Desulforamulus hydrothermalis Lam5 = DSM 18033: one gene and its partner. The protein of the gene in region 2 interacts with the protein of the main gene of each other region in a pairwise test. Links are inferred from orthologs where the notes say so. Each region holds a gene or a part of one and is shown on either strand. Other genes may lie near its edges. The genes, in order: rbsB and ileS.

Region 1 (15,921 bases), on a different replicon or contig from region 2:
GTGGTGGACGGGTTAATATAAATAACCAATTCCGCAGCCGCCGCCAGACGCCTGGTACCCGGTGAAAACTCCAGATCAAAGGGTATGCCAAGTTTAATCAGCAGGGCGATCACGGCGTTTAGCTGGGTAACTTTCAAGGCATCGCTGCTGAATAGGGCCTTAAAGGTGTCATGAGCCAGCAAAACATTAATTTCCTTAAACCCTTTCGGCATTGTTACCGCTTCCTTTTGATTTTTGTTCATTTTATGCCCTTTGACCGTAAGGGGTTCAGACTGTTTTGCCTAACCTTTGTCGCAGCTTTTATTTGCCTGTTTTTACCGTCCATTTGGTTCCGTCGGTGTTTAGTATAACTGCTCCCTGCAAGTCTGTCCGGTAAATGTTGCAGTTCAGTTCTCTGAGGTTTTCCAGAGCAGCTTCTGCCGGGTGGCCGAAACGGTTGTTGGCTCCCACCGAAATAACCGCCGCCGCCGGCTGCAGCAGGTTGAAGAAAGCCGGGTGACCGTAAGCGCTGCCGTGGTGCGGTACTTTTAAAACCTCTGTCCGGGAAAGACCGCCCCCTTCAATTAAATCCCGCTGGGCCTCAGTTTCTATGTCACCGGTCAACAAGGCTGTCCTGCCGCGATAATTGATTAACAGCACCAGGCTGTTGTTGTTGGCGTCCGACCTGGTGCCGCTATACAAAGTCTGCGGCCCTAGGAACCGCATGTCCACCGCAGGATCAACCTTTAATTGTTGCCCGGCGACAGCTGTTTGCAGGGGAATTGCTTGCCGCCTGATTTGTTGCAGCAGTAAATCGTAGCCGTCATCCCCCTTGTGTGCGGCCTCCTGTCCGTAGGGCGATACCAAGACCAGCTTAACGGGCATGGCCTTGATCACGGCGCCAGCACCGCCGGCATGATCGTTATGGGGATGGGTAATCAGCAGCACATCCAGTTGATTGATCCCCAACCTGTGCAAATAGGGTACCACCACCTGATTCCCCGCTCCCTTGCCGCTCACCAATTCTTCCGGCCAGCCGCCGGCATCCACCAGTACGGTTCTTTTATTGGGCGTAATAATCAGGGTGCTGTCCCCCTGACCCACATCGATAAAATGCAGTGCCAGCCCGTGATTCACCGGCCGCAGCAGGCAGATACCGGCCAGCAATAAGCCTAAGGCCAAACAAGCGGCCCACCGCCGGTTGCGGCCCGGAACGGCCAACCGGCTGATCAGTTGTTTAATCGCCGCCTGCCGCTCCGGCCGCCTCAGTAATTCAAACACTCCCACCAGCATCAGATAGTAGACAGCCACCAGCCACAGCGGCGGCGCCGGAATGTACCAGGCCGCCCCGGGCAGAGCATGGCAAAATTGCACCAACCAGAGAAACAGCTCGGTCAATAACCCGGTGGCCACATTAATAAATTGGGCCAGCGGCAGCAGGATTACCCCCAGAAGCAGGGCTGTACCTCCAAACAGCATAATCAGCGCAACCAGGTGGGCTGTCAACACATTAGCCAGCAACGAAACCGGCGATACCAGGTTAAAATACAAGACCACCGGCAACCAAGTGGCCAGCTGGGCAGCCAGCGGCACAGTCAGCAGCGAACAAACATAGCCGGGCAGCCGGTGGCAAAAACGGTTCAGTTGCGGCGTTAAATACAGTAGCCCCCAGGTGGCAGCAAAAGACAGTTGAAAACCAATATCAAATAAATCAAGGGGGTTAACCAGTAAAATTATCCCGGCGGCGGCAGCCAGAGAAGTGGGCCAGTCGTTCTGCCGGCCCACCTGGCGTGCCAGCAAAAGCAGCACCGCCATCACGGTGGCGCGGCAAACCGCCGGTTCCAACCCGGTCATTACAGCATAAAAAAGCAGCACCGGGATAGCAATAACAGCGGTATAAGAGCCGGGTACCTTCAGCAGCCGCAAGAGAGCCAGCAAAGCAACAGTTACCACGCCCACATGATAGCCGGATACGCTGAGGATGTGGACCAGCCCCGTTTGATTAAAAGCCAATTGTACTTCCTGGGGAATTTCGCCCCGGGTGCCGAACAAAAGACCTTTAACTACCGCAGCGTTGGTTTTGTTCATGGTTTGATCGATTATCTTTTCCAGGCTGTCCCGTATCCCATAGGCCAGCCGCCACAGCCGGTTGCCCCCGCTGCCCAGGATCTTGACAGTCTCCCCGTCAGGCACCGTAAGAACAGCCGCCATACCCTGCCTGTTTAACCAGGCCCGGTAGTCAAAAGCGCCGGGGTTGCCGGGCGGCGGCGGCCGGTTGATAAACCCTGTCAAGGCCAAGCGGTCGCCGTAGCGAATATCCTTAACCGTACCTTTTATTTTAACTCGCAGCACTGCTTTAACAGGACTTCCGGGAGTATCGCCAACGGCAAATTTAAAAAAAACCGCCTCCGCTCTTACGTCCGGCCGGTCTATCACCGTTCCTGCCAGCTGCACCTGCCGGCCCTGCCGGTCGGCCGGCAGGTCTGACACCGCAGCCCTTTGATTGGCTGTTACCAGCAGGCCCAGGGTAAAAAAAAGACAAAAAAGAACCCAGCCATTGATGCGCCAGGCCCTGATGAAACCTATTACTGCTGTGCAAAAGGCAATAACCGCTGCTGTCATGGCGGCGGCAGTACTTATTTCACTGTAGGTGGCCCCAAGAATCCCCAAAGCCAGGGCCAATACCAGCAAAACCAGTGGGCGTTGCATCTTATCCCCCTGCGTAAAGGCGCCAAAAACCGGTTACCTTATCAATGTACTGCAGGGTTTCTCCGTAGGGAGGCACGCCCCGGTGGCGGTCCACCGCAGCCGGCCCTGCATTATAGGCTGCCAGTGCCAGTTTTACGTCACCTTTATACTTGTCCAGCATGGACTTCAAATAGCGAACTCCCGCATCTGCATTTTGTGCCGGATCATAAGGATTGGTTACCCCCAGACTCCGGGCGGTGCCGGGCATTAGCTGCATCAGGCCCATGGCACCCGCCTCGGATGTGGCACCTGGATTAAACCCCGACTCCACACGGGCCACCGCCTTGCACAGGGCAGGATCCACCCCATGGCGCAGGGCTGCCTTTTCAACCACAGCCTCATAGGGTTTGCTGCCCCGGGCCGCCTTAAAAGCCTCGGCCGCCGCCTGAGCGGCAGCCATGGCCGGTTTTTGATATTGCGGCAGCCAGGGTACCGCTGCCACCGGCGGGGCAGCCTGCGCCATACCGGCCGGCCCGGAACCTGCTTGCGCCGCCAGCAACCGGGCCAGCAGCAAAGAAAACTGTGAATCATGCTTTTCAGTTAACGAAACACTGTTGCGGCCGGCCGCCATTGCTTGCAAAAGGATCAGCCTGCACAACATAGATGTTTCCATGTGCTCACTCCTTAAACCGCCCAATAGCTACCGGACGGTGATTTTATGCTGCAGCTGAGCATATTTTTTCTCACCGATGCCGGAAACATTTTGCAAATCCTCGATGGTCTGAAAAGGGCCGTTAGCCTGCCGGTATTGAATAATTCTTTCCGCCAGAGCCGGACCAATCCCAGGCAGGGTATCCAACTCCGCCACACCGGCGGTGTTAATATTTACCAAGCCGCCGGAAGAACTAACCGGTGCCCCGGACGGCTGCGACAAGCCGGCGGCAACCGCAGTTTGGTGGCTCGACGGTGCTGTTTGGAGAGCCGCCTGTTGCTGTTCCTGCCGGAGCGGAACTACCAGCTTGCGTCCGTCCTTTAACGGTTCCGCCAGGTTTAAGGCACCCACATCAGCCTCCGGCAGGGGCACCGCCCGGACCAGGGCATCATTTACCCTGCTGCCTGGCGGCAGTTTATACAGACCCGGCTTTTCCACCGCTCCCACCACATGCACCACCGGACCGTTGTCACCGGCTTGCTCAGGCTGGCCGCCGGCGTTGGTCAATTCCACCGCCGGTTGCGACCGCTGGGCATACTGATAGCCGGCCACAAAAAGGACAATAGCTGCCACTATGATGATGAGGCCTTGTTCTTTACGACCCAGGTTCAACATAGGCACGCCCTCCCCAAAACCCGGCAGTTTAGCGGAGAAAATGTCCTGTCAGGTTTGCCTGCGCCAAGTTTTTTAATACTTCTATCTGATCTTACATTTTCCTGCAAAGCTCTCAAAAACAAAGCACCAGGTACCGGCAAGGTGCTGCCGGCCGGATTTTACTTGGTTGCAGCATCATGCTGGCAATCCACAATCAACTGCCCTTTGGTATTCAAAGTGGCCAGTAAAACTTTTTTGGGGTGCAAACCCTTTTCAGCAAGCCGTTCCTTTAACCATGCCTCACTAAGGTTTATTTTGCTGAGATTTTCCTTTAACACATCACCGTCCATTACCAATACGGTGGGCAAACCTTCATATTCGGTAGATATACCTAAATCTTCCGGGGTTACCGGCCGTTTCTGGGAGCGGGGAATAACGCTTAAGCGGCCGGAGGTTTCTAAAATGGCATATTCCACATCCTCAATATTATGGTAACCTTTTTCCCGCAGCTGGCTTAACAAGTCATCCAGGTTATAGCGGGAAGAACGCATCTCATGTTTTAACAACTTGCCGTTTTCTATAATGATTTGGGGCGTGCCGTATAATAATTTGCGCAGCGGACGATTAATTAGCGTCAGATAAGAAAAGCCCACCTCTAACAGCCCCAGGGTGGCAATGGGAATTATGCCGTGCCAGATGGGAATATCCAAAGACTCCATGGGAATGGCCGCCAGCTCTGCCAGGATGATGGCCACCACAAAGTCAAAGGAAGAAAGCTGACCGATCTCCCGCTTGCCCGTCAGCCGGACAATCACCAGTACCGCCAGGTAGATGACAACGGTTCGCCAAACATGCGCCAACAGTTCTTCCATACCTCCACCTCCGTAGGCATCTACATCTTAGTATAGGATGGCTGACGGCGGTACATACATGAATAATAATAAGGCACCCGCCAGGGGTGCCTTATTTTACGACTATATTAATCAGCTTGCCGGGCACGGGAATAACCTTAATTACCTGTTTGCCGGCAATTAACGCTTGTACCGATGCTTGATCCATCACGTATTGCTGCATTTCGGCAGGACTCATGTTGGCCGGTATATGCAAGCGTTCCCGAACTTTGCCGTTTATTTGAACAACAATTTCCACTTCATCTTCCACCAGGGCAGCCGGGTCGTAGGCGGGCCAAGGCTGGCGGTGCACGCTGTCTCGGTGTCCGGTGGCCTGCCATAATTCCTCCGCAATATGCGGGGCAAAGGGAGCCAGCAGGATAATCGCGGTGTTTACCGCTTCCGCCAAGACAGCCGCATCCCGCTCCACTTCCGCCACTTTATCGCGGTAGGTGTAAAGACCGTTAACCAGCTCCATAATGGCACTGATGGCGGTATTAAAGTTAAAGCGGCCGCTGATATCCTCGGTAACTTTTTTGATGGCATAATGGGTTAACCGGCGCATTTCTTTGTGTACGCCTACCAACGAAGTTCCCGGTTGGATAGCCGGGGCGGCAGCTACCTGGTCTTGCACAGAATAAACCAGACGCCATACCCGGTTAAGGAAGCGGTGGCAGCCTTCAACCCCCCGGTCGCTCCATTCCAAATCCCGCTCGGGCGGCGCCGCAAACAGGATAAATAACCGTGCTGTATCTGCCCCGTAGCGTTCAATAATTTCTTCCGGACTGACCACATTGCCCTTGGATTTAGACATCTTGGCCCCGTCTTTTAATACCATGCCCTGGGTCAGCAAATTGGCGAAAGGCTCCTCCGCATTAACCAGGCCCAAGTCATAAAACACCTTGGTAAAGAACCGGGAATACAGCAGGTGCAAAATGGCGTGCTCAACGCCGCCGATATACTGATCTACCGGCATCCAGCGGTCGGCTTTGGCTTTGTCCCAGGCCTGCCCGGTATCCCGGGGGCTGGTATAACGCAGGAAATACCAGGAGGAATCCACAAAGGTATCCATGGTATCGGTTTCCCGCTGGGCAGGACCGCCGCACTGCGGGCAGACGGTATTAACAAAGTCCGGCCGGCTTTTTAAAGGTGATTCCCCGGTGGGCTTAAAGGCTACATCGGTAGGCAGCAGCACCGGCAACCGGTCTTCCGGTACAGGCACAGCGCCGCATGTTTTGCAATAAATTATGGGAATCGGTGTACCCCAGTAGCGCTGGCGGGAAATTAACCAATCCCGCAGCCGGTAATTAACTACCCCTTTGCCAATGCCCTTGGCTTCGGCAAATTGAATTACCTTACGAATCCCCTGCCGGTTGGGGGTTCCGTCAAAGGGACCGGAATTTACCATAATGCCGTCGCCGGTGTAGGCATCGGTCATCTCAACCTCATTTAAAGGCTGTGCCGGCGAAGGATGAATAACAACTTTAATGGGCAGGTTATATTTTTTGGCAAACTCAAAGTCCCTCTCGTCGTGAGCGGGCACGCCCATTACAGCACCGGTACCGTAATGATAAAGCACATAATTGGCGGTTAAAATGGGAACCTGCTCGCCGTTAAAGGGGTTGATACAATAGGCTCCGATAAACACCCCTTCTTTTTCTGAGCTGGTGCGGGCCAATTCAGTTTGATTGCTCACCCGGTTAACAAATTCGGCCACTGCAGTTTCCTGGGGTGTACCGGCAGACAGCTTGGCCACCAGGGGGTGTTCCGGCGCCAGCACCATGTAAGTAACGCCGTAAACAGTATCCGGCCGGGTGGTGAAAACTGTAATTTCATCCCCGGTAGCAGCTGCTTTAAAGGTCAGCTCAGCTCCTTCGCTGCGGCCGATCCAGTTTTCCTGCATGATTTTAACCTTATCGGGCCAGCCCGGCAATTTTTTCAGATCATCCAGCAACCGCTGGGAGTAATCGGTGATACGGAAAAACCACTGGTCCAGTTCTTTTTGTTCCACCGGGGCACTGCAGCGTTCACAGGCACCCTCAACAACCTGCTCGTTGGCCAATACCGTGGCGCAATCAGGGCACCAGTTGACCCGGGCATGTTTTTTGTAGCACAAGCCTTTTTTGTATAGCTGGAGAAACAGCCACTGGCCCCAGCGGTAGTATTCGGGGTGGCAGGTGGCCACTTCCCGCCGCCAGTCATAACTTAAACCCAGTTGTTTGAGCTGCCCCTTCATGTGTGCAATATTATCCCAGGTCCAGGTGGCCGGCGGAATGCCGTGCTTGATGGCGGCGTTTTCAGCAGGCAGGCCGAAAGCGTCCCACCCCATGGGGTGCAAAACATCGTAGCCCTGCATGGTTTTAAAGCGGGCAATAACATCTCCGATGGAATAGTTGCGCACATGGCCCATGTGTAATTTGCCGGACGGGTAAGGGAACATTTCCAGGCAATAGTATTTAGGCCGTTGGGAGTCATCCGGTACCCGGTAAATATCCTGTTCTTCCCAATACTGCTGCCATTTGCTTTCTATTTGTTTAAAGTTATATTGTTCCTGCAAAACACTTGCCCCCTAGTCGTACTGTAATAGCGGAAAGCCAAACTCGTATTCCTCGCAAATTTTACCACGAACGGTGCGGTTTTTCAACAATCCTAAGCTGTTTCAATTTTGGTCAGGCTCTCCAGACCCAGGGTGCTAATGGCCTGTTCGCGCAATTTAAATTTTTGAATTTTACCGCTGGCAGTGGTGGGGTAGCTGTCGGTGAATAAGACATAAGAAGGTATTTTATATTTGGCAATTTTATCTTTACAGTAAGCCTGAACCTCTTCTTTGGTTAAACTGTATCCTTCCCTTAATTGAATGTAGGCCAGCACTTCCTCGCCGTACTTTAAGCTGGGCACCCCGATAACTTGCACATCTTTTATGGCGGGGTGGGTATAAAGAAATTCTTCAATCTCCCGTGGGTAAATATTTTCCCCGCCGCGAATAATCATATCCTTCAAACGGCCGGTAATTTTAAAGTAACCTTTTTCATCCATAATTCCCAGGTCACCGGTATGCAGCCAGCCCTCCCGGTCGATGGCCTGGGCGGTAGCTTCCGGCATTTTATAATAACCTTTCATTACATTATACCCTCTGGCGACAATTTCACCCTGAACACCCGGCGGGCAATCTTCCCCGGTTTCCGGATCTACGATTTTGGCTTCCACATTGGGAATCACCCGTCCCACCGTGGTTACCCGCAATTCAATGGGATCTTCAATCCGGGTCATGGTAATGGCCGGCGAGGCTTCGGTTTGGCCGTAGGTGATGGTAATTTCGCGAGCACCCATCCGGTTTACCACCGCTTTCATTACTTCAATGGGGCAGGGCGATCCGGCCATAATGCCGGTACGCAGGCTGCCGGTATCATAATTTCTCTTATTCATTTCCTCCAGTTCCATAATGAACATGGTAGGCACCCCGTGCACCGCCGTGCATTTTTCCCTCTCAATGGTTTCCAGCACTTTCACCGGGTGGAAAACTTCCAGCGGCACCATGGTAGCACCGGATACCACACAGGTCATAGTACCCAGCACACAGCCAAAGCAATGGAAAAAGGGCACCGGAATGCAAAGGCGGTCCCGGGGGCCAAAGGCCATGCAGTTAGCAATGCTGTGAGCATTGTTTACGATGTTAAAATGGGTCAACATAACACCCTTAGGAAAGCCGGTGGTGCCGGAAGTATATTGCATATTAATTACATCGTCAGGATCCAGGCTGGCCTGGCGGGCATCCAGTTCTTCGTCAGTTACCTGATCAGCCAGCGTCAGCAGATCTTGCCAGTTTAGCATACCCGGCGGAGTTTTATCTCCGATAAAAATAATATTTTTTAACAGGGGCAGCCGGGCCGACTGCAGCTGACCGGGCGGGCAATCGGCTAACTCCGGGCATAACTCATTAACCATTTTTATATAATCTGATGTTTTGGTGCCGCTGATCATCACCAGGGTTGTGCTGTCAGACTGCTTCAGCAAATACTCCAGCTCAAAGGTTTTGTAATTGGTATTGACAGTTACCAGGACAGCCCCCATTTTACCGGTGGCAAATTGCAAAGTTACCCATTCCGGCACGTTGGTAGCCCAGACGGCAATATGTTCGCCCTTTTGAATCCCCAGGGCCATCAGCCCTTTGGCCACCTTACGGCAAAGCTCGTTAAATTGCCGGTAACTGTAACGAAGATTGCGTTCGCTGTAAACCAGTGCCTCATGGTCAGGTTGTGCCGCCGCCACGCGGTCTAATAACGCTCCTATTGTAATTCTGTCCAATTCCTGCATAATATCCCTCCTGATTATTTTCCGGAAAATTCTGTTTTATGGGGCGTCAGATTTTTAGGCCCTGTCAAAAGCAAACAGGCTTTAAAAATATAAAAACCTCTCATCCCATAGGGACGAGAGGTTACTCCCGCGGTACCACCCCGGTTGATAAGCAAATGACTTATCCCCTTAAAAGCTGTAACGGGCATACCCGGTTTAAGGTAATATATTTCCCCCAAACAACTCCGGGGCGAGATTCAGCAATTTGGCCCACCGCCTTGCACCAACCGGCGGCTCTCTGCCGGGTTACACCGCTTACTGCTCCCCATCACCGTCAATAATGTATTTGCTTTTGTTTTTATATAGTGGTTATTATAACCAGACAATTCACTTATGTCAACGAATGTTTTGTTAATTTTACTTGTTGGCGGGTATTTCAACCAACCGGGCATCGCCCCAAAGACGCTCCAGGTTGTAAAAGCCGCGTTCCATCTCCTGGAATACATGAATTACCACATCGCCGTAATCCAGCAAAATCCAGCTGCCCTCCCGGAACCCTTCAATGCGCAGCGGGCGTACGCCCGCTTCCTCCAGGGTTTCTTCTATGTGCTCGGCCACCGCCTGCACCTGGGTGCTGGAACGACCGGTACAGATAAGGAAGTAATCACAGATAATAGAAATATGGCTGATATCCAAAACGGTAATATCGGTTGCTTTTTTATCATCAGCCGCTTTGTGTGCAATATTAACAATTTCTTTGGCGCTCAGCGTCAATGAAAACCCTCCCCGGTACTCTGCTTTTGTTTTGGCTTATGATATCTTATTACGTTATTTTCCCTTATGTTAGCAATTATTTATTCCTGTTAACGGCGGTAACATCCCCGGGCATACAAAATGGCATTGCGGGCTTTAACACTGGTAGGGTGCAACAGGCAACCGATTTTTAAAGCATAGCGAATACTTTCGTCAAAACAACTTAAGAGAGCAGCGTCCAAATCCTGTACTGCCAGCTTGCGCATCTCCTCCACATTTTGGTGGCGGCGGTTTGGCTCAATCTTATCCGCCACAAACAGTATTTTATCCAGTTGACTCATATCCTCTGAACCAACGGTATGTACGGCAATGGCATTAAGAATGTCCGGGTCGCTGATACCAAATTCTTCCCTGGCCATCACCGCCCCCACCGGCCCGTGCAAAAGTAAGGGCATGGCAAAGCCGTACTCACTGACCGGCAGGTTGGCCTGCCGGGCCCGCTTTAACATTTCATCATCACTGAAATCCCTGGCAATATCATGCAGCAGTCCCGCCAGACGGGCCTTTTGAGGATCCGCCCCAAAGCGGTGAGCCAGTTTTTCTGCCGTTTCTGCCACTCCTACCAGATGCTTAAAGCGTTCTTCCGGCATTTGCAGGCTAAGTTTTACCTTAATGTATTCTTCGTTAAACAATAAACTCCCCCCTGTCGTGAAAAAACCTCCAATCCCTGGGGTTGGAGGTTTAGTCCGTTAAGTCCGTGGCTCACGAGCCTTTGCCTCGTTTACGGTAATGATTCTGCCACCCAGTTCAGTGCCATTGAGGGCGGCCACCATTTTTTCCACATCAGCATCGTTTACTTCAACGAAACCAAAGCCTCGGGAGCGACCGGTCTCTCGGTCGGTAATCACCCGGCTGCTAAACACTTCACCGTATTGGGAAAAAGCTTCCTGCAAGTCTTCCGCCTTGGTAGCCCAGGGCAGGTTGCCCACATATAAAGTTGCCACTGTTGTCACCTCTTTCAGCAATGGTTCTCATATTTACCTGGTGCTTTTATTATTTGCCGATGACAGTGACTAAATGCAGCGGCCGGTTGGCTAAGATATTTCCATTTGAGGAGATAATTAGTTGTGGCAGGTGTATAAACGGTTTTTAAAAATATATGCCTCAACAGCTTCGGGCAGCAAGTATTTGATGCTTCTCCCTTCCCTGACTCTTTGGCGAATATCGCTGGATGAGATGGACAATGCCGGCACCTCCAACGGCAGTATCCTTTCAATAATGTCCTGCGGTAAGGATGCCAGGGATGACTGCAAATTATTCAGGTTGTAACCCGGCCGGGTGGCGGCAATAAAGGTACACATTGATAACAGTTGGGCTGCTTCTTTCCAGTTAATAATTTGCAAAACGGCATCCGCCCCGGTAATAAAATATATTTTTTCTGTTTGATAAAGCTGCTTGATTTGGCGCACTGTGTCTATGGTATAAGAAAGCCCCTGTCTCGCCACCTCCAGGGTTGATACCGCAAAATAGGGGTTGCTGGCAACCGCCAGGCGAACCATATTAACCCGGTGCGTAGCATCAGTAATATCCTGGTCTGTTTTATGAGGCGGCCTGGCGGCAGGAATAAAAAGTACCTTGGGCAGGTTAAATTTTTGCCGCACTTCTTCAGCTACGACCAAATGCCCGTAATGAATGGGGTCAAAGGTTCCTCCCATCAGACAGATCTTTTGCACTTAAAACTTTTCCCTTCCGACTGTTACTAACAGTAATTGTATAATTTAGCATGACAAAAAGCAACAATTTGCAAAAAAATGCCCTTGCTGGGCAAGGGCCAAAGTCCGCGTAAATCATGCCGGTGATTATAGGTTGGTCTGAACTGAGCAGGACTATGCAGGCACGGCCAGGTTAATTACGTTAGTTTTCTCCCCGCAGTTTTTCGATTGCTCCGGTTATTTTTTCATAGGTTCTTTGCAGCCCTTCCGAAATTACCCGGGTGTCTCCCACCACGGCCATAAAGTTGGCGTCGCCTTCCCAGCGCGGCACAATGTGGACATGGAGGTGGCCCGGAATGCCCGCCCCGGCCACCTTGCCCAGATTAATGCCGATATTGAAGCCATGGGGGTTGCCAAAAGCTTGACGCAGCGCCTGCACCATAAATTGTGTCATTTTGTTTAATTCCAGCAGCTCCTCGTCTGTTAACTCGGTGATGTCCGACACATGCCGCTTGGGGGCAACCAGTAAATGACCGTTATTATAGGGATATAAATTCATAATGACAAAGGTTTTATCACCCCGGTAAACAACCAGATTTTCCTGATCTTCCCGGGAGGCTAATTTTTCGCAAAAAATACAACCGGCTGGCGGCTTGCCAATATAAATTGACCGCCAAGGCGCCCACAAATTTTCCATTAAAGCATCAACTCCCGCTTTAAAATATTGTACATGCTAAGTTGTTAATTCTTTTTACACGAATAAATCCCTGCCGCCGCCAAGTTGTTTAAACTTTATTTTGCCTCGTTAGCGGTTTGTATGACAGGCTTAATTTATGGGGAATTTAGAGGATGGAGGCAAAAGCACAACAGAGAAAGGATCGAACTACCAACCATGACCTATCTACTCCTGATTGCCAGCCTGGCCATTATTTTGCTCAGCGCCGAGGTGTTTACCAATGGCATTGAGTGGTTGGGCAAAAAATTAAATCTATCGGAAGGAGCTGTGGGCAGCCTTTTGGCGGCAGTGGGTACTGCTTTGCCGGAAACCATGATTCCGGTGATTGCCATCCTTTTCGGTACCGGGGATATGGCTGAAGAAGTCGGCATCGGCGCCATTCTGGGTGCTCCTTTTATGTTGTCTACCCTGGCCCTGTCTATTACGGGATTTGCAGCTCTGGTGTGGAAAGTCAAAGGCAAACAGCGGGAAAGTATGTTAATCGACAAGCAAGTGATGAACCGTGATTTAAAATTTTTCTTGCTGGTTTATACCACTGCCGTCCTGGCAGGTATATTCAGTGACGGCTTTAAACCTGCGGTGGCTTTATTTTTAATAGCTGCTTATCTCTATTATGTTTATAAAACGTTGGGCTGCGCCGGGGATCAGTGTGAGAACCTTAACCCGCTGTACCTGGCCCGGCGCCAGGCCAACCCGGGGCTTCTGCCGGTTCTCAGTCAGGTTATTATCGCCCTGGCGGGAATTATCCTGGGTGCCCATTTGTTTGTGATAGAAATTGAAAGACTGGCTGCTGTCTGGGGAGTGCCGGCATTTATTTTATCTTTAATCATTGCCCCCATTGCCACCGAGCTGCCCGAGAAGTTCAACAGTGTTATCTGGGTGAGGCAAGGTAAAGATACGCTGGCTCTGGGCAACATCACCGGCGCCATGGTATTTCAAAGTTCAGTGATTCCCGCCCTGGGCATTCTGCTCACCCCCTGGAAGCTGTCTCCTCTGGGCCTTATTTGTGCCATCCTGGCCCTTACGGCAGCGGGCAGCGTGTTCCTGCTGCTCAGGTGGCGGGGAGAAATTCGCCCTCTTACGCTGGCCCTGAACAGCGTGTTTTATTTAATTTTTGTGGGAGCGGTTATTGTAATGTATTAATTTGCAAAAGGAAAAAACCGGCCTCCCTCGCCGGGAAGCCGGTGCGTTTTGCGTTAGGCTATTGCTTGGTAATCAGTTTTAATTCAGCAGGAATTTGCGCTTCTACCTTTTCGCCCTTCTTAACTTTTTCTGCCACCTGAACACCCAGCTCACCGATCAGCTTGGGTTGCTGAGCAACTGTAGCAGCCATTTTACCATCATTAACAGCTTTTACAGCATCATCGTTGCCGTCAAAGCCAACCACCAGGATTTGTTTTTTCGCAGCTTCAATGGCTTGCAAAGCGCCTAAAGCCATTTCGTCGTTGTGTGCAAACACAGCATTAATTTCCGGCTGGCTTTGCAGAATGTTTTCCATTACAGACATACCTTTAGAGCGGTCAAAATCAGCCGGCTGCTTGGCAACAACCTTAATGTCTGTTTGCTTATCCATTACCTCGTGGAAGCCTTGGCCGCGGTCACGGGCTGCAGAAGTACCGGCAATGCCTTCCAGTTCTACCACTTTGCCTTTACCTTTTAACTGTTCTACGATAAAGTCAGCAGCCATTTTGCCGCCGGCTACGTTATCAGAAGCAATATGAGATACTACGGTGCCGCCGTTTACGCTGCGATCCAGGGTGATAACAGGAATGTTGGCTTTGTTGGCATCCTTAACGGCTGTCACCAGACCGTCGCTGTCGGTGGGGTTCAACAGGATAACATCCACTTTTTGCTGAATCAGGTCTTCCACCTGAGAAACCTGTTTGGAAGCATCGTCCTGAGCATCCATCACTACAAGTTTGGCGCCGATTTTATCTGCAGCTGCCTGGGCACCGTCTTTCATGTCCACAAAGAAGGGGTTGTTTAATGTAGACAAAGCTAAACCAATGGTCAATTGTTTTTGTTCTTCCGCTTTGGGAGCTTCCTGGGCTTGTTGCTTACCGGCGCAACCGCTAACAAGGCCGGCCAGGAAAACAACGCTTAACAAAACAGCTGTTAATTTCCAAAATTTTTTCATATACTTCCCCTCCATAAAAGTTAAATATTTTTTCCTTAAAACTTCTTTCTTATTTTAACGGTTTTCCGGCCCTATCACCTCCTGACCGTGTTGCGACGATCCAGCAGAACGGCAATCAAGATAATCAAACCTTTTACTGCCTGCTGATAGAACGACGACACGTTTAACAAATTTAATCCATTATCTATTACGCCGATGATCAGCGCCCCCACCAGGGTGCCCAGAACACCGCCGGCACCGCCGCTCAAACTGGTACCGCCAATTACTACAGCCGCAATGGCGTCCAGTTCATAACCGTAACCGGCGGTAGGCTGAGCAGATAACAGGCGTGAGGTTAAAACGGCACCGGCTAAACCGGCTAACAGACCGCTGATTGAATAAACCAGAATTTTGTAACGGCTTGTTTTGATGCCGCTGAGTATAGCTGCTTCTTCATTACCGCCAATGGCAAATATTCTTCTGCCGGGCGTCATGTGATTAAGGAAAAACCAGGCCAGGATAAATACCAGCCCGGTAATAACTACCGGTGTGGGAACCGGGCCAAGATAGCCGCCGCCCAACTGGTTAAATCCTTCGGCCACCGCCCGGATGGGCCTGCCTTCGGTATAAATCAGGGTAGCCCCCCGGAATAAAGTCATGGTAGCCAGTGTAGCAACAAAGGGAGCAACCCGACCAAAAGCAACAATGGTACCGTTTATAACACCGGCCAATAAACCAACCAAACAGGCCACAAGAACTGACAGTACCGGATCAAACCCCAGGGCCAGAGAGCCTGCCGCCAGGGCACCGGACAGTGCTAATATGGAGCCAACCGACAGGTCAATCCCGCCTGTCAAAATAACGAAAGTCATACCCACTCCCAATAATGCGTTAATGGACACCTGGCGCGCCACATTAAGCAGGTTGGAAGCGGTAAAAAAACGGTCGCTTAAAAAACTTAGTGTCACGCAAATTAATGCCAAACCAATGAGGGGACCTAATTTGTATTTTTGCAAAAGATTTTTAAAACTATTCATTGTACACCTCCGGTGGCACAGTGCATAAATGCTTCTTCCGTTACTTCATGATGATGGAAATGACCGGTAATACGCCCCTCGTACATCACATAAATGCGATCGCTCATACCCATTAGTTCCTGCAAATCAGAAGAAATAAGGATAATGCCCAAACCCTTTGATGTTAGCCGGTTTATTAATTCATAAATCTCAACCTTGGCTCCCACATCAACACCCCTGGTTGGCTCATCCAGTATAAGGATTTCCGGCTTGGTTTCCAGCCACTTGCCAAATACCACTTTTTGCTGGTTGCCGCCGCTTAAACTGCCTACCCGCTGGGCCGGGTCGGCCACCTTTATTTTTAACAATTTAATATAATGATCGGTCATGGCAGATTCCTGCCGGTGCTTAATAACCCCGCCTAAAGAACGG
Region 2 (16,002 bases):
GCAGCGGATAATGCAGAGGTTTGGCGTTACTCCCGGGGGCGCTTGTTTATTCAGCAAAGTGCCGTCGTTACAATCAGGCCAAACCAAACTGCCATCTACCGTTATGTCTGGGATCAAAGAGATGACGCAGGCAGACAGGTTAGACCCGGGGATTATGTTTTAGAGGCTTTCAATGTGGCCCGTGGCTTGCAAAACACAGCCATAAGAATCAGGTTAAGGATCCGGGAAGGTGATGTAATGCCTACCCCAACCCCTACACCGCCCTTTGAGTGCACCGGAGCAAACCTGCTGCAAAATGCAAATTTTGAAAGCTGGCTCAGCGCTACCCGGCCCCGAAACTGGAATGCCGCCAATGTACGCCGTTCGGAAGTTGCTTTTACCGGCCGGTTTGCGGTGGAAATGGGCAATCTGCCGGACGAACCGGCCACCTTAGCACAGGTAATCCCCATTGTTGGCGGCAGCAACAACCGGGTTAGCTTCCGGGTGGCGGAAGATGTGGAAGGTTCCCGGATGGGCAACTTTAGTTTCGGTGTGCAGGTGTTTTTCCGCAACCGAAGCGGCACGGTGGTTGGGGTAGCACCTCAAGGCCCCTTTTCGCCGGCCTTGATAGAAGATGAAGTTTATGAATTATTCAGCTTTACCACCGGGCGGGTACCTGCCACAGCGGTAACGGCCGAGTTGCGCTTTACCTTTAACCCCCGCACCGGCAACCAAAGCCGTATCCGGATTGACAGTGCCGAGTTCCGCTGTTTGAGTTTGTCTTAAACAGCCCGCTTTATCAACAATAATATAAATGCAACCCGTATCAGTTACGGGTTGCATCAGAGTGTCGACAAACATTACCGGTGGTTTATGATCCCCTTTGGCTCCGGTCTACCGGTACCTTTATCCTTAAGCCAAGGCGGCCCCTGTCCGGACGGGGCCGCCTTTTAATGCCGGCAGGCGCTGCAGTTACTGGAAGTACAGCTTTTGCAGCTATCGCCCCGGCTGCCATACAGGGCACCGGGGTTGTTAACCGTAAAACCTGACATTACCCGGACGGGAGAGGGGGACTGGCAGACAGGGCATATTAGGTTTTGGCCGGTTTCCCCCAGACGGCAAAGTTTTTGAAACTTATGCCGGCATTTACTGCAGCGGAATTCGTATATAGGCATTAACCGCTACACCTCCATTAGTTAAAAGTTTTACCCGTTATTAGTTAAAACCACCCTTTGGGAATTGTCAAGGTCTGTTAGACAAGACGAAGAATCGGGTTATATTATTGTTAAAGGTTAATCGGCAGTTGCAAGGTAAAGAATTTTGTTGAAAATAAAGGTTTTTAGTACAATTGCAAGAAATAGTAATGCAAATGCTTGAACGGGGAGGGAGTATAATGTACATACAATTTTTGGGGGCTGCTGAAACCGTTACCGGCTCTTGTTTTTTGGTGGATACCGGATTAACCCGGTTGCTGGTAGATTGCGGGCTGTTTCAGGGCAGCAAGGAAATAAAAGAGCGAAATTACCGTAATTTCCCTATTGCTCCGTCCAGTGTGGATTATGTGCTGTTAACGCATGCTCATATTGACCATAGCGGGCTGTTGCCCAAGCTTATTAAGCATGGGTTTAAGGGGCGGGTAATTGCCACCTCAGCCACGGTAGATTTGTGTGAGATACTATTGCCCGATTGCGGTCACATACAAGAAATGGAAGTAGAAAGAAAGAACCGTAAATACCGCCGCCAGGGGCGTAAGCTGATTGAGCCCATATATACCGCAGAGGACGGTGCCAATGCTTTAAAGTATTTTGAACGGGTAAATTACAACGGCCTTATTCCGATCAGCCCTGATGTAAAAGTCTGCTTTCGCGATGCCGGGCATATCCTGGGCTCCTCCATGATTGAAATGTGGGTAAAAGAGGCCGACGGCAAAGAAACCAAACTGGTTTTTTCCGGCGACATTGGCAATACCGATCAGCCCTTTATCAAAGATCCTACATTCATTGCCGAGGCTGATTATGTCATCATGGAAGCCACCTATGGCAACCGTCTGCACCGGCATGCGGATAACAAACTGGAACTGTTGCAGCAGGCAATCGTTGACACTTATAGCAAAGGCGGTAAGCTGATTATCCCGGCTTTTGCCGCCGGCCGCACGCAAGATATTCTTTACAGCATTAACGAATTGCGCATGCAAGGGGCTATCCCGGAAATGCCTATTTATATTGACAGCCCTATGGCCATCAAAGCCACCGAGATTTTTCGCAATAACTGTGATATTTGTGATCAAGAAACCCAGGAACTAATTGCGCAGGGTTGCAACCCGCTGGAAATGGCTAATATCAGAACCACATTATCCATGGAAGAGTCCAGAGAATTAAACTTTCTGAAAGGCTCGGCCATCATAATATCGGCCAGTGGCATGTGTGACGCCGGAAGGATTAAACACCACCTGCGCCACAACCTGTGGCGCCCGGAATGCACTGTTTTGTTTGTCGGGTACCAGGCGGAAGGAACCCTGGGGCGGCGTATTCTGTCGGGAGAAAAAACCGTCCGCATTCACGGGGAAGAAGTGGCTGTCCGGGCAGAAATTCGCAGTATTGACGGTTTTTCAGCCCATGCTGACCAACCGGCCCTGCTCAACTGGATTAAAAACTTTAATAATATAAAACAGGTATTTATTGTGCACGGGGAAGCCAAGGCAGCCGGTGCTCTGGAAAACTTAATTAAAGAATCGGGCATTAATGCGGTTGTGCCCCGCTGGTTAGAAAAGGTGGATTTAACTCCTCCCGTGCCTCAGCAGGCACCGCAAATTTTGGTGGACACCTGGCAGGGTATTGCCGAGAAAATGCAGCGTGTGCTGCAAGGACAATTACCCGTTGCAAAATACTCTGTCTTGCTGCGGCAATTGGCTGAGTTGGAGGTACAAATGCATGAAATACTCCAGGATGAGACAGCCGAGTCCCAACAACTGGCCTAAGCCGGAGGTGTTGTATGCCGGGGATATGTATTCAACATAAAGGGGATTTAACATTTGTTACCTTTGCTGCCTTTAACCGCAGCGGCCGGATTACCCACGGTTTTACCACCCGCCGGGGCGGCTTCAGTGCTCCTCCTTATGACAGTTTAAATATGGCCCTGCATGTGGGAGACCGGCCGGACCTGGCGCGGGCAAACCGTGCGGCGGCCTGTACCGCCATTGGCATCAACCCGTTACATCTGGTGGCGGCAGAACAGGTTCATGGCAGCAGGGTGGAGGTGGTGGATCTAAAGCACCGGGGCAGAGGTGCCCTGGACTATGCCACGTCCATCCCGGCCACGGATGCCCTGATTACCAATATTGCCGGTTTGCCGTTAGCCAGTTTTTACGCTGATTGTGTACCCATTTTGTTGTACGACCCGGTGCGCACCTGTATCGGCTTAGCCCACGCCGGATGGCGGGGTACCGTACAGAGGATTGCTTCTGCAACGGTTGCTAAAATGACAGCCGTATACGGCTGTCGACCGGTTGATATTTTAGCTGCTATCGGTCCCTCCATCGGGCCCTGTTGCTATCAGGTTGACCTTCCGGTGCAGCAGGCTCTGGCCAAAGAATTTTCTTACTGGCCCGAACTGCTTAAACCGCTGGGGCCGCATCACTGGCTGCTGGATTTATGGGAAACCAACCGGCGAGTTTTATTGGACGCAGGGGTACCGGCGGAACATATAACCGTGGCCGGTTTATGCACAGCCTGCCGCACGGATTGTTTTTTTTCCTATCGCCGGGAGCAAGGGAAAACCGGCCGTATGGCGTCTTTAATCATGATAAAGGAATGAGCAAACCAAAGGAGTGCAAAGTCCTTGCCCAAAATACTGATTGTTGACGACGAACAGCCCATTCGGGAACTGGTAAAATTTAATTTGGAGCGAGAGGGTTTTCAAGTGCTGCAGGCCGGGGATGGCAACGCCGCCGTGGCTCTGGCCCGGAGTGAAAGCCCGGATCTGATTGTTCTTGATGTTATGTTGCCGGGACAGGATGGATTAGCTGTTTGCCGCAGTTTGCACCAGGATCCCGCCACCCGCTCTATCCCCATCATTATGCTCAGTGCGCGAGGGGAGGAATTAGATAAAGTGCTGGGGCTGGAAATGGGAGCGGACGACTATATAACCAAGCCGTTCAGCCCCCGGGAACTGGTGGCCAGGGTGAAAGCCCGGCTGCGCCGTCAGACTGCGGAAAACCAGATTAACGAAGATGCCGGCAGGATTACAGCGGGAAAACTGATAATTGATCAAGAACGCTTTATTGTTTCTTATAACGGCATCAAACAGGATCTTACACCCAAGGAATTTGAATTGCTGCGTTATCTGGCCCGCAATCCGGGCAAGGTATTTACCCGGGACTTTTTGCTGGAACAAATTTGGGGGTATGATTTTGCCGGCGACTCAAGGACGGTGGATGTCCACATTCGTCATATTCGCCAGAAGTTGGAACAAATTTCCGGGGCTCCTCAATTTATTGAAACCGTACGGGGAGTAGGTTACCGCTTTAAGGAGGCCTGAGGATGCTAAAGGGCATTCGGCAGCGGGCAATTGGCAGCTATGTTTTCCTGTTTAGTGTTTTTATGGTGTTAACTTTTCTCAGATCTCTGGGCGTTGTGGATTTGCTGACGGTGCTGCTGGGGTCCTTCTGGGCTACAGTGGTGATGGCCTGGCTTACCAACCGGCGCCTGATTTCCCCGGTGGAACAAATTACTTCTGTGGCTCAGGAAATGGCCGGCGGTTTTTTAGATGCTGAAATCCGGGTTAAAGGAGAAGAGGAACTGGACGACCTGGCCTGGAGCATTAACTACATGGCCCGGGAACTGAGAAAAAATCTAACCGTTATCACTGAAGAACGAAACCGCGCCCGGGCAATTTTAAACAGTATGGCTGACGGTGTAATTGCCCTGGACAAGGATGGCCGAGTGATTCTGGTCAACCCGGTGGTAGAAAGTATTTTTAATGTAAAAGAAGAAGAATGGATAGGCAATCAATTAATAAAGGTAATTCGCAACCATGAATTGGAACAACTTTTTATCCGGGCCCTCAACAGTATGCAGCCGGTGTTGAATAACGAATTGCAGGTGCTGACGCCCGAACCGCGACTGTTCCGAGTAGAAATTTCGCCGCTGAAAGGTAACCAGGAGGAAAAAATGGGCGTGGTTGGCCTGTTGACAGATGTTACTGAGCGGCGAAAATTAGAAAGAATGCGATCTGAGTTTGTCGCCAATGTTTCCCATGAATTAAGAACCCCCCTGACTTCAATTAACGGTTTTGTGGAAACTCTGCTGGATGGAGCCGTGGAAGACCCCGCTACCGCTAAAAACTTCCTGTCTATTATTAATGCTGAGGGCAAGCGCCTGGCTAATTTGATTGATGATTTACTAAAATTGTCCCGTCTGGAAGACCGGCGCAGCAAGCTTAATAAGCAACCGGTGGATCTGACTGAAGTGATTGACAATACGGTAAAAATGTTTGCGCCCAGGGCCTGGGAAAAGAATATCGAATTGACCGGGGAACTGCCGCAGGAGATGCCGCCGGTGCCTGGCGATCAGGGATTTTTATCACAGGTAATGATTAACCTGGTGGATAACGCCATTAAATATACCTTGCCGGGCGGCAAGGTTAAGATAAAAGTAAACTTTAGCCGGGATGAAGTGACCGTATCCGTTGCCGATACAGGCATCGGCATCCCGCCGGAAAGCCTGCCCCGGGTGTTTGAAAGGTTTTACCGGGTGGATAAGGCCAGGAGCAGGGAAATGGGCGGTACCGGGTTGGGTCTGTCTATTTCAAAACATATTGTGGAGGCCCACGGCGGGAAGATATGGGCAACAAGCGATGAAGCGGGAAGTATTTTCAGCTTCTCCCTGCCCTTGCAAGAATAATTAAAGCATGCAAACTCTAAATAAAGGTTGCAAAAAACAAGTTGAGGCGGTTTTATAATTCCCTGCCGGCCACTGGCCAAAGCAACGGCTACAACAATGTGTTTAGGGACACTCTGGCATTTTAATTAATTAACATTATTTTAACATTGCAGCAATAGATGCATAACATGAGGTTGATACACTTTGATAAGTGTGTATGGGGTGAGAAATGAGATGTTTTTCATTATTCTCACCTTTAAACTTTCCCTTTACCATTTTTAAAGCGGGAGGTAACGCTGTGGCGTACAAGATAACAGTCAGAGATCTTAACCTGTTTTACCGTGACTTGCAGGCATTATCCAATATTAACCTTGATATAGAAGAAAAAAAAGTAACAGCGCTGATTGGTCCTTCGGGATGCGGCAAGTCTACTTTTCTCAGAACCTTAAACCGCATGAACGATCTCATTGAAGGAGTACGGGTAGAGGGAAAGGTGATGCTGGACGGGCAGGACCTCTATGGCCCGGATATAGATGTGGTGGCGCTGCGCAAAAGAGTTGGCATGGTTTTTCAGCGTCCTAACCCTTTTCCCATGACAGTATATGATAATATAGCTTATGGTCCCCGGATTCACGGTCAAAAGGATCGTCGTATCCTGGATCAAATTGTAGAAAAAAGTCTTAAGGCCGCTGCCCTTTGGGATGAGGTGAAAGACCGGTTGCACAAGACGGCTTTGGGATTATCCGGCGGCCAGCAGCAGCGTCTTTGTATTGCCAGGCTGTTAGCGGTGGAACCCGAAGTGCTGTTAATGGATGAACCCACCTCTGCCCTGGACCCCATTTCCACCCTCAAGGTGGAAGAGTTGATTCGGGAGTTAAAAAACCAGTACACCATTGTAATTGTTACTCACAATATGCAGCAGGCGGCCCGGGTTTCCGACAGCACAGCATTCTTCCTAAACGGTGAGTTGATTGAATTTGGCAATACCGAACTTATTTTCACCGGTCCCCGAGACAAGCGAACGGAGGATTACATTACCGGGCGTTTTGGATAAAAAACTACTTTAAGGGGGTACTTCAGCCTTGACCACCCGACAGTCCTTTGACAAAGCATTGGCAGAATTACAACAGGATGTCTTGCGTATGGCCAGTGTGGTGGAGAAATCCATTTATAACGCTGTTAAATCCCTGGCCACCCAGGATCCGGTTTTAGCCGGGGAAGTCATTGAAGGGGACGATATTGTTGATGAGCAGCGTTATCAGATTGAAGATAAAATCATTAAAATTATAGCTACCCAGCAACCTATGGCGAAGGATTTACGAATTCTCATTACAGGCCTTCGTATTGTTATGAGCTTAGAGCGAATGGCAGATCATTCGGTGGATATTGCCAGAGTGACCATGTGCCTGGCCGATCAAAAGCTGATTAAGCCCCTGGTGGGCATTACCGCTATGGCCAAACTGGCTCAGCAGATGGTTAAGGACGGCTTGGATGCCTATGTTCACAATGATCCGGACAAAGCAAGAGAAATGTGTCAAGCTGATGACGAGGTTGACCATATTTATCACCAAACTTTTAAACACCTGGTTGCTTATATGAAGCGGGATCCCTCAACCATTGGCCAGGCGACTTACCTGTTGTTTGTGGCCAGGTTTTTGGAACGTATTGCGGATCATGCCACCAATATCGGAGAAGCAGTAGTTTACCAGGTAACCGGCGAACGGCTGGAACTGAATTAGCACAGGCAGAAAAAAACGCCCTAAAGGGCGTTTTTTTTACGAAGGAATTTAACAATTGACTGTCGAAAACCTTTTACTGGAAGAACAAGGGTGGTGGTGAAGACGGAAGGATCAGGCATCAAGCATAAAGCTGGACGCCACCGCAAGGTAAGGGTGGTTAACGGGAATCGTTTCCTCTGTTTTGTGTTAATTTGTTTTATAATTGCAGCCATGGGTTGGTTGTTTGCCAGCAGCGCAAAGTCTTTTATCTATAAACAATTGATTACGGTTGATGTACTGCAACCGGGGGTTGTGGAGCAAGATTATGCCGCTGAGGGAATTTTAATAAAACAGGAATATTTAGTAAAGGCTCCCCTTAAAGGAAATATGAAATTTTTGGTGGCTGATGGCGAACGGGTGAAAGCAGGGACGAGCTTTGGCGAGCTGGCGGCTTCTGATATCGATGCTGTCTCGGGTGTCAAACGCTATGCGGTTAAAGCGCCGGTCAGCGGGGTGGTGTGCCGTCATGTGGATGGCTGGGAAACGGTTTTGCTGCCGGGTAATCTTGATGTTGTGGAAATACCCGCACTGGATAAAATAAAAAGTGACCTGCCTGAAGAAACCAAGTCCCTGGTTGAGCACGGACAACCTGTGGCAAAAGTTATTGATAACCTGGCACCGATATATGTTTACGCTTTGTTTTCCCTAAATGATGTAAAGCAAATCCAGCAGCAAAAGGATACGGTCCTGAAGCTGAAATGGGCCGGTCAGGTTGTTGAGGCCCGGGTTGATAAAGTTTTTTTAGGGGAACAACCGGCTGTTTTATTTATTGTCAAGAACTACCCGGATGAAATTCTCCATTATCGCAAAATTAAATTCCACATTACCACAGCCATACTGAAGGGTATTTTGATTGATGAAAAGTCCCTGGTGCAAAGGGATAACCGGTACGGTATTTACCTGGCTTGGAAAGGATTTGTTCGCTGGCTGCCGGTGGAAGTAACCGGGCGCCTTGAGGGGCGGGTGGCAATCCGGGGAACAGATATTCAACCCGGCATCAGATATGTGGTAAATCCTGCCTTTGCCAGGGAAGGAGACAAGCTTTAGATAAGGCGGGGATAGCATGAGTATTGCAACAAACCTGGCTGTTATTCAAAAACAAATTATGGCAAGTGCTTTAAAAGTAAATAGAGATCCTGCCTCTGTAAAACTTATTGCCGTAACTAAAAATGTGCCGGCTGCCGGTGCCATAGCAGCGGTTGCGGCCGGTGTGGCAGACCTGGGTGAAAACCGAGTTCAGGAGTTATGCCGGAAATATCCGGCGGTAGCCGGAGCCCGCTGGCATATGATTGGCCACTTGCAAAGCAACAAAGTTAAATCTGTTGTTGGCAAGGTTGCCCTGGTGCATTCATTGGATCGCTGGTCGCTGGCGCTGGAATTGAATCGCCGGTCTCAGGAAGCCGGCCTGGTAACACCTGTTTTAGTTCAGGTAAACGTAGCCGGGGAAGCCACCAAGTATGGTTTGCCGGTTGACGAGGTGGCTGATTTTGTAGCAGAGGCAGCTGCTCTGCCGGGAATTGCCATCCAGGGATTGATGACCGTTGCTCCCCTGGTGGAGGATCCGGAGGAAGTAAGGCCGGTGTTCCGTCAATTAAGACAAATGGCTGCTCAGTTAAAAGCTGTACCAGGGGTAAAAATGGAACAGCTGTCAATGGGAATGACCAATGACTTTCCGGTGGCTATAGAAGAGGGTTCCACCATGGTAAGAATCGGTACCGCTATTTTTGGCAGCCGGCAATAAAAGGAGGGATTTAGGTGGCCATAGGTATGTTTGATAAAATACTTGGTTTCATGGGTTTTGATGAAACAGAGGAGCAGGGCCGGGAAGAAACAACAGACAGAAATGAAGGACTGCCGCAAGCCAAACGAAAAAACGCTCCGGTGGTAAGCCTGCATACCGGGCGACAGCTGCGGGTGGTGGTTTGCGAACCTGCTTCCTTTGATGAGGCTCAAAACATTGCCGATAACCTGAAAAACAGACGGGCGGTTGTAGTTAATTTAGAACGGGCCGGCGCTGAACAAGCCAGGCGCATTGTTGATTTTATCAGCGGTACTACCTTTGCATTAAGCGGCGACATGCAAAAGGTGGGGCAAAACATTTTTCTTTTTGTACCCAGCCATATTGATATTGCCAACGATACAGGCAGAGAGACCAGGGAGAAAAGTATTTTCTCCTGGGCCAGATCCCAGTAAAATACCAAGTATATATTTGACGGGGTGAATCATGAATAATATAACGTCTTTTCTGCATGTGGCCTTTTGGGTCTATGAAATGATGCTGTTAATCAGAATTTTGTTGTCCTGGATTCCGCACAATCCCTATAATCCCATTACACGCTTTCTGTATGAAACCACCGATCCCTATTTAAACATTTTCCGGCGGTTTATCCCGCCCATCGGCATGATCGATATTTCCCCGATTATTGCTTTTCTGGTGCTGCGCATGATTCAACAATTTATCTTTGGTTTGGTGAGATAAATGAAACTGGATCGGCAATCTTTGCTGGGCAGCATACGAGATCAGGAAGAAAAGGTGGTTATTGCCAAAGTATTGGATGATGCGGAAAAGGTTTTGAAAAACCACCGGCCGTTGCTTACCAACTTTTATGACCCGTACCACACGGGTCTCATCATTTCTGTATTAGAGCGCATTCCCGATCTTGAGTTTGGCACCAATGGCGGGTACCCTGCCGCTGAGAGGGTGCGAATTGCCATTTTTCCTGATTATTTGGACGAAAATGAGATTGACTATGATACCGTTGTATTAGCGGTGGAAGGCAATTTTAAAATGGTTCAGGTAACCCACCGGGATTTTTTAGGTTCTGTTTTAGGGTTAGGTATCAAGCGGGAAATGGTGGGGGATTTGCTTGTTACGAATAACGGCTGTCAGGTGGTGGCGACGCGAGAGGTAGCATCTTACCTAAGTACTCATTTAACCAGGGTACACCGGGTTCGGGTGACGGTTAGGGAGATACTGCCCGCAGAGCTGGTGCTGCCGGAAGTAAGGGTAAAGGAAATCAAGACCACGGTGGCTTCGCTGCGCATCGATGCAGTGGCGGCGGCCGGCTTTGGCACCTCTAGGACACGCCTGGTAAGGGAAATACTGGCTGAAAAACTAAGTTTAAACTGGCATACTTGTGCCAATGCGGCGGCTCCCGTACGGCAGGGGGATATTATCTCCCTGCGCGGCCGGGGCAGGCTTGAATTGGCAGAAGTAAGGGGAAATACCAAAAGCGGCCGCATAGGGATAGTCATTAAGCGTTTTTTATAAAGGATTCTACATCATAAAGGCAGCAGACGGGGGTGCAGCAAATGACAGTATTAACGCCCATGGAAATTCAAACCAAAGAGTTTGCCAGAACTCTGCGCGGGTACGATGTAAAACAGGTGGATGCGTGGGTACAAAAAATTAAAGATCATTATGAAAGACTGTTTGTGGAAAACCATGAATTAAGAGAGAAATTAGCCCGGGCGGAAGAAAGCATGGTGCATTACCGGGAATTGGAAGATGCCTTACAGCGTACCCTGGTGATGGCCCAAAAAAATGCGGAAGACATGCGCAACAACGCCGAAAAGGAAGCCAGAGTTATGCTGGAACAGGCGGAGGTGGCTGCCAGAACCGTTAAGCAAAAGGCGGAAGAAGAAGCGGAACGGATGCTGCACGAGGCTTCACAAAAGGCGGAGGAAATGATTAAACTGGCTGACCGGAGGGTTGGCGCCATTTTGGAGGAATACCGCCGCTTGGAGAAACAGGCTAATATCTTTAAAGTTAAATTTAAAGCTTTGCTGGAAGCCCAGCTGGCTATGGTGGAAGGCAAACTGGCCGCTGTGGAGGAGGCAGAAGAAAGTGCTTAATTAGATAAATATTTGGCACTGAACTACACCGGCCGGTGGCTGCCCGGGCTTGGTTTCTCTTTTACCGATAAGCTGGTTGGGGAGTGATTATGTGCTGGATATCAGACAGGATGGAACAGGAGTTGTTATTAAAGTGCGGGTGCAGCCCAGAGCTTCCCAAAACGGTCTGGCCGGCCAATTGGCCGGTGCTGTCAAAATTCGTTTAACCGCGCCGCCGGTAGATGGTGCGGCTAACGAAGCCTGCTGCAAATTTCTTGCTCAGTTGTTTGGGGTGGCCAAAAACAATGTTACAATCATAGCAGGCCATACCGGCCGCAATAAGACCGTTCGCATCGAAGGAATTAATCAGGCCCAGGCTCTGGCGGCAATTCAAGGCAGGGACTGTTCTTAACTTGAATCCCGGCAAGCGCCTTCCTCGAATTGATTTACGGCCTGCGGTTGACCTGAGTGTCGCATTTGGTTATAATATTGCTGTTATTTAAATATTGGCAACGCCAATGAGCGGGAAAGTAAAATGATGGGAGCTGGACAGAGAGCCCGGGCTTGGTGGAATCCGGGTCAGAGCCATCCTTTGAAAATCACCCGGGAGGTACCTGCTGAAACCTTTTGACACAGGGAGTAGGTTGGGTCGGTGCGCCGCCGTTAAAGGTGTTCGGAGTGTTCAGGCGTGGTCCTGTTCATGAGGGTGGTACCGCGGGTAATCAGCTCGTCCCTTTGGGGCGGGCTTTTATTTTTACACAAAGTGCAAAAAGGCAGGAGTGGTTTCAGTGGACTACAGCAAAACCCTTAATTTACCACAAACAGATTTTCCCATGCGGGGCAATTTACCGCAAAAAGAACCGGAAATCTTGAAGTATTGGCAGGAGATTGACCTGTACAACAAAGTACAGGCCAAAAACCGGGGTAAGACCAAGTACATTTTGCATGACGGCCCCCCCTATGCCAACGGGCATATCCACCTGGGACATACTTTAAATAAGGTGTTAAAGGATATGGTGGTAAAATATCGATCAATGGCCGGTTATGATGCTCCCTATGTACCGGGGTGGGATACCCATGGGCTGCCCATCGAGCAACAGGCCATTAAGCAACTGGGCATTAACCGCCACCAGGTCAGTCCGGTTGAGTTTCGGGCTAAGTGCCGTGATTATGCGCTGCAGTGGGCGAAAATTCAAAGTGAGGAATTTCAACGCTTAGGGGTACGGGGTGATTGGCAGCGGCCCTACTATACCCTGTTGCCTCAATATGAGGCCACACAAATTCGTGTATTTGGGGAAATGGCCAAAAAGGGTTATATTTACAAGGGTCTTAAGCCGGTGTACTGGTGCGCCTGCTGTGAAACAGCACTGGCTGAAGCAGAAGTTGAGTATGCCGATAAAACCTCTCCCTCAATTTATGTTAAATTTCCGGTTAAGGACGGCCGGGGGATTCTGCCTGAGGATGCGGCTGTGGTAATCTGGACCACCACTCCCTGGACCCTGCCGGCTAACGTGGCCATTGCGGTTCATCCGGAATTTGAATATGTATTGGCCTTGGTTAACGGTCATAAAGTTGTGGTGGCCAAAGGTTTGCTGGATGCTTTCCGGCAAGCGGTGGAGGCTGCCGAGGCAGCAATCCTGGATACTTATAAAGGAGAACAACTGGAACGGGTGGTCTGCCGGCATCCCTTTATGGAGCGTGATTCTCTGGTTATTTTAGGAGAGCACGTTACCCTGGAGGCCGGTACCGGAGCTGTACACACGGCGCCGGGGCATGGCGAAGAAGATTTCCAGGTGGGCAAGCAATACGGCTTACCTGTTTTAGCGCCGTTGGATAACCGGGGCAGGTTTACGGCAGAAGGCGGCAAGTTTGAGGGGCAGTTTATCCTGGATGCCAATAAAACTATTATTGAAGAATTAAAAGAAAAAAATGTCCTGCTGGGGCATGGTCAGATAAAACACCAGTACCCCCACTGCTGGCGTTGCAAACAACCCATTTTCTTCCGGGCCACTGAACAATGGTTTGCTTCGGTGGACGGTTTTCGCCAGAAAGCTCTTCAGGCTATTCGCAATGTTAACTGGGTGCCGGCCTGGGGTGAAGACCGTATTTACAATATGGTGGAAGGACGGGGTGACTGGTGCGTATCCCGCCAGCGAACCTGGGGTGTGCCAATTCCCATTTTCTACTGCAATGACTGCGGTAAAGAAATTATTACGGAAGAAACCATTGCCCATATTGAAAAATTGTTTAAGGAACACGGGTCAGATATTTGGTTTGCCAAAGAAGCCAATGAGCTGGTGCCGCCTGGGTTAACCTGTCACCACTGCGGTAAGGGCAAAGATTTCCGCAAGGAAACTGATACCATGGATGTTTGGTTTGATTCCGGCTCCAGCCACCTGGCGGTACTGAACCAGCCTGCATTGTGGCCGGAACTGCAGTGGCCGGCTGACTTGTACCTGGAAGGCAGTGACCAGCACCGGGGTTGGTTTAACTCCTCCTTATCCACCGCTGTGGCAGTAACCGGCCAACCACCCTATAAAACTGTACTAACCCACGGTTTTACAGTGGATGAAAAGGGACGCAAGATGTCCAAATCCCTGGGCAATGTGGTGGATCCCCTGAAAATTTGTGACCAGATGGGTGCAGACATTCTGCGTCTTTGGGTGTCTTCGGCGGATTACCGTTCAGACCTGGCGCTGTCCCCCAATATTTTAAAACAGATTGCCGAAGCATATCGTAAGATTCGCAACACCGCCCGCTTCCTGCTGGGCAACCTGTATGACTACAACCCGGTGCAGGACGAAGTGGCCTATGAACAGTTGCCTGAGTTAGACCGGGTAGCCCTGCTGGAACTGCACAAATTAATCAACCAGGTGCTGGCGGCCTATGAAAATTATGAATTCCACCTTGGTTTACCCTGCGGGTACACAATTATTTCCGGGGGTAAACCTGAGCGCCTTTTTACTTGGATGTCATTAAAAACCCCCCCGTATAACTGCCCCCCCCGGCACTCCCTTGGAACCCCCCCCCGGCCCCAAACGGTTCCTCTACCGGGGGCCGGGATGCACTGGTTCGTCTGCTGACGCCGGTCTTAGCCTTTACCACCGAAGAAATTTATAAGCATATGCCGGTAGTGGGTGAGCGTCCGGCCAGTGTACAGCTGCTGGATATGCCGCAGGTAAATGAGCGCTACCTGGACGATGAACTGGAGAAAAAGTGGGAGAAAATTCACGCTGTTCGCAAAGAGGTATTAAAGGCGCTGGAAAACGCCCGCCAACAAAAAGTGATTGGTAATGCTTTGGAGGCGGCCGTTGACCTTTATGCAGCCGGCGAGGTGGCAGAACTGCTGCAGCCAATGGCCGAAGAACTGGCTACCCTGTTTATTGTTTCTCAGGTAAATTTGCAGCCCCTGTCTGCTGCTCCGGCAGATGCCGTCAAAGGTGAGGAATTGGAGCTGGCTGTTAAAGTAACCGCCGCATCGGGCCAAAAGTGCGAGCGCTGCTGGATGTACCACCAGGATGTGGGCAAAGATACCGAACATGCTTCCCTGTGCCCCCGCTGTGCCGGTGTGGTAAAACAATATCATACAGTATGAAATATGCGGGAGCTGCTTACGGCAGCTCTCAGAGTGTTAACAAACATTAGCGGTGGTTTATGATCCCCTTTGGCTCCGGTCTACGCACCGACAGCACTATGATTCGCTGCGGGGGCCCTTGGGGTCGCCTCAAACGGGCCATCCTGGCCCGGTTCGGCTGGCACCCACGTCCTGTGGGCGCCCCACCCAATGGCTCCTTTCGCTCATCAAGTGCTGTGACCGGTGCTTCGACAAGTCGCCGACAGGGGATCATCAAACCACCTCACTTTGTTTTACAACCTTTGTCTACAGTCTGGGAGCTGCTTACGGCAGCTCCCTATTTTTTGTCTGACCGCAGAGCATCTAAATCGATCAGGCCCTTTTTGGCCCGCTGGGTAATGATGCCGCCGATACGTCCTGATTCAATGGAAGTTAAAGCACCCCAGCCTTCTTTTTTTACCTTATCAGCCAGACCCAGCTCGGCGGCTATCTCCAGTTTTAACAAATCCATGGCTGTGGGCTGTTTTTCTCGGTTGTTCTTATTATGCACCTTGCGGCTTTCCGGATTGGTTGTTTTTATCTTTGCTGTCATCTGGCAATACCCCCTGAACAAGAAACCCTCCTGCGGCGGAGGGTTTCTCTTTGCCGGGCTAGTGCGGCCGGCGCCGGTTTTGCTTAGCTATCATGCCAGACCCACGGGGAATGACAGCGGGCAAAACCTGACGGTGTACGGAGAGCTAAATAATAAAGCCCCCCGGTTTGCCGGACAAACCCGGGCAATATCATTATGCCCGGCCAATCTTGCCTTTATGATATTAATTTGTTCTCAACTGCCATAAAAAATATTTTTCACGAAAAGGGTTTTGAAATTATAGAAAGAAAATAAAATTATGGAAAAAGCATAGGAGCGGATGAAGGCTGTGGGAGAGACCCTAAAGGGCGCCGAAGGAGCAAAACC

Evidence for each region.
Region 1: the proteins of ileS (region 2) and rbsB interact in binary tests that used the Escherichia coli proteins (3 or more experiments, as listed by UniProt). The link is inferred for Desulforamulus hydrothermalis Lam5 = DSM 18033 from one-to-one orthologs.

Annotation. Positions count from the first base shown.
Region 1 is NZ_CAOS01000008.1:19,265-35,185, forward strand. What follows is about bases 12,527-15,422. They hold rbsB (ribose ABC transporter substrate-binding protein RbsB), read right to left. Parts: upstream 14,495-15,422; coding sequence 13,559-14,494; downstream 12,527-13,558. Other genes in these bases: DESHY_RS05375 (sodium:calcium antiporter), read left to right, coding at 12,527-13,500; DESHY_RS05385 (ABC transporter permease), read right to left, coding at 14,569-15,422. Also shown: DESHY_RS05310 (hypothetical protein), read right to left, coding at 1-212; DESHY_RS05315 (DNA internalization-related competence protein ComEC/Rec2), read right to left, coding at 301-2,688; DESHY_RS05320 (lytic transglycosylase domain-containing protein), read right to left, coding at 2,690-3,340; DESHY_RS05325 (helix-hairpin-helix domain-containing protein), read right to left, coding at 3,368-3,994; DESHY_RS05330 (DUF421 domain-containing protein), read right to left, coding at 4,153-4,845; leuS (leucine--tRNA ligase), read right to left, coding at 4,937-7,420; DESHY_RS05340 (AMP-binding protein), read right to left, coding at 7,513-9,177; rsfS (ribosome silencing factor), read right to left, coding at 9,574-9,930; bis(5'-nucleosyl)-tetraphosphatase (symmetrical) YqeK, read right to left, coding at 10,020-10,601; DESHY_RS05360 (RNA recognition motif domain-containing protein), read right to left, coding at 10,659-10,913; nadD (nicotinate-nucleotide adenylyltransferase), read right to left, coding at 11,031-11,642; DESHY_RS05370 (HIT family protein), read right to left, coding at 11,824-12,318; more of DESHY_RS05375, read left to right, coding at 12,514-12,526; more of DESHY_RS05385, read right to left, coding at 15,423-15,510; DESHY_RS05390 (sugar ABC transporter ATP-binding protein), read right to left, coding at 15,507-15,921. UniProt on the Escherichia coli protein: Part of the ABC transporter complex RbsABC involved in ribose import. Binds ribose. Also serves as the primary chemoreceptor for chemotaxis.
Region 2 is NZ_CAOS01000012.1:65,108-81,109, forward strand. What follows is about bases 11,929-14,905. They hold ileS (isoleucine--tRNA ligase), read left to right. Parts: upstream 11,929-12,258; coding sequence 12,259-14,553; downstream 14,554-14,905. Other genes in these bases: DESHY_RS14895 (zinc finger domain-containing protein), read left to right, coding at 14,583-14,905. Outside these bases: DESHY_RS09660 (BsuPI-related putative proteinase inhibitor), read left to right, coding at 1-765; DESHY_RS09665 (FmdB family zinc ribbon protein), read right to left, coding at 930-1,154; DESHY_RS09670 (MBL fold metallo-hydrolase RNA specificity domain-containing protein), read left to right, coding at 1,373-2,956; peptidoglycan editing factor PgeF, read left to right, coding at 2,971-3,792; DESHY_RS09680 (response regulator), read left to right, coding at 3,817-4,515; two-component system histidine kinase PnpS, read left to right, coding at 4,518-5,879; phosphate ABC transporter ATP-binding protein PstB, read left to right, coding at 6,157-6,912; phosphate signaling complex protein PhoU, read left to right, coding at 6,941-7,597; DESHY_RS09700 (biotin/lipoyl attachment domain-containing protein), read left to right, coding at 7,688-8,683; DESHY_RS09705 (YggS family pyridoxal phosphate-dependent enzyme), read left to right, coding at 8,700-9,377; DESHY_RS09710 (cell division protein SepF), read left to right, coding at 9,392-9,829; DESHY_RS09715 (YggT family protein), read left to right, coding at 9,861-10,115; DESHY_RS09720 (YlmH family RNA-binding protein), read left to right, coding at 10,116-10,907; DESHY_RS09725 (DivIVA domain-containing protein), read left to right, coding at 10,949-11,491; DESHY_RS09730 (DUF167 domain-containing protein), read left to right, coding at 11,583-11,882; more of DESHY_RS14895, read left to right, coding at 14,906-15,065; DESHY_RS09740 (alpha/beta-type small acid-soluble spore protein), read right to left, coding at 15,382-15,636. UniProt on the Escherichia coli protein: Catalyzes the attachment of isoleucine to tRNA(Ile). As IleRS can inadvertently accommodate and process structurally similar amino acids such as valine, to avoid such errors it has two additional distinct tRNA(Ile)-dependent editing activities.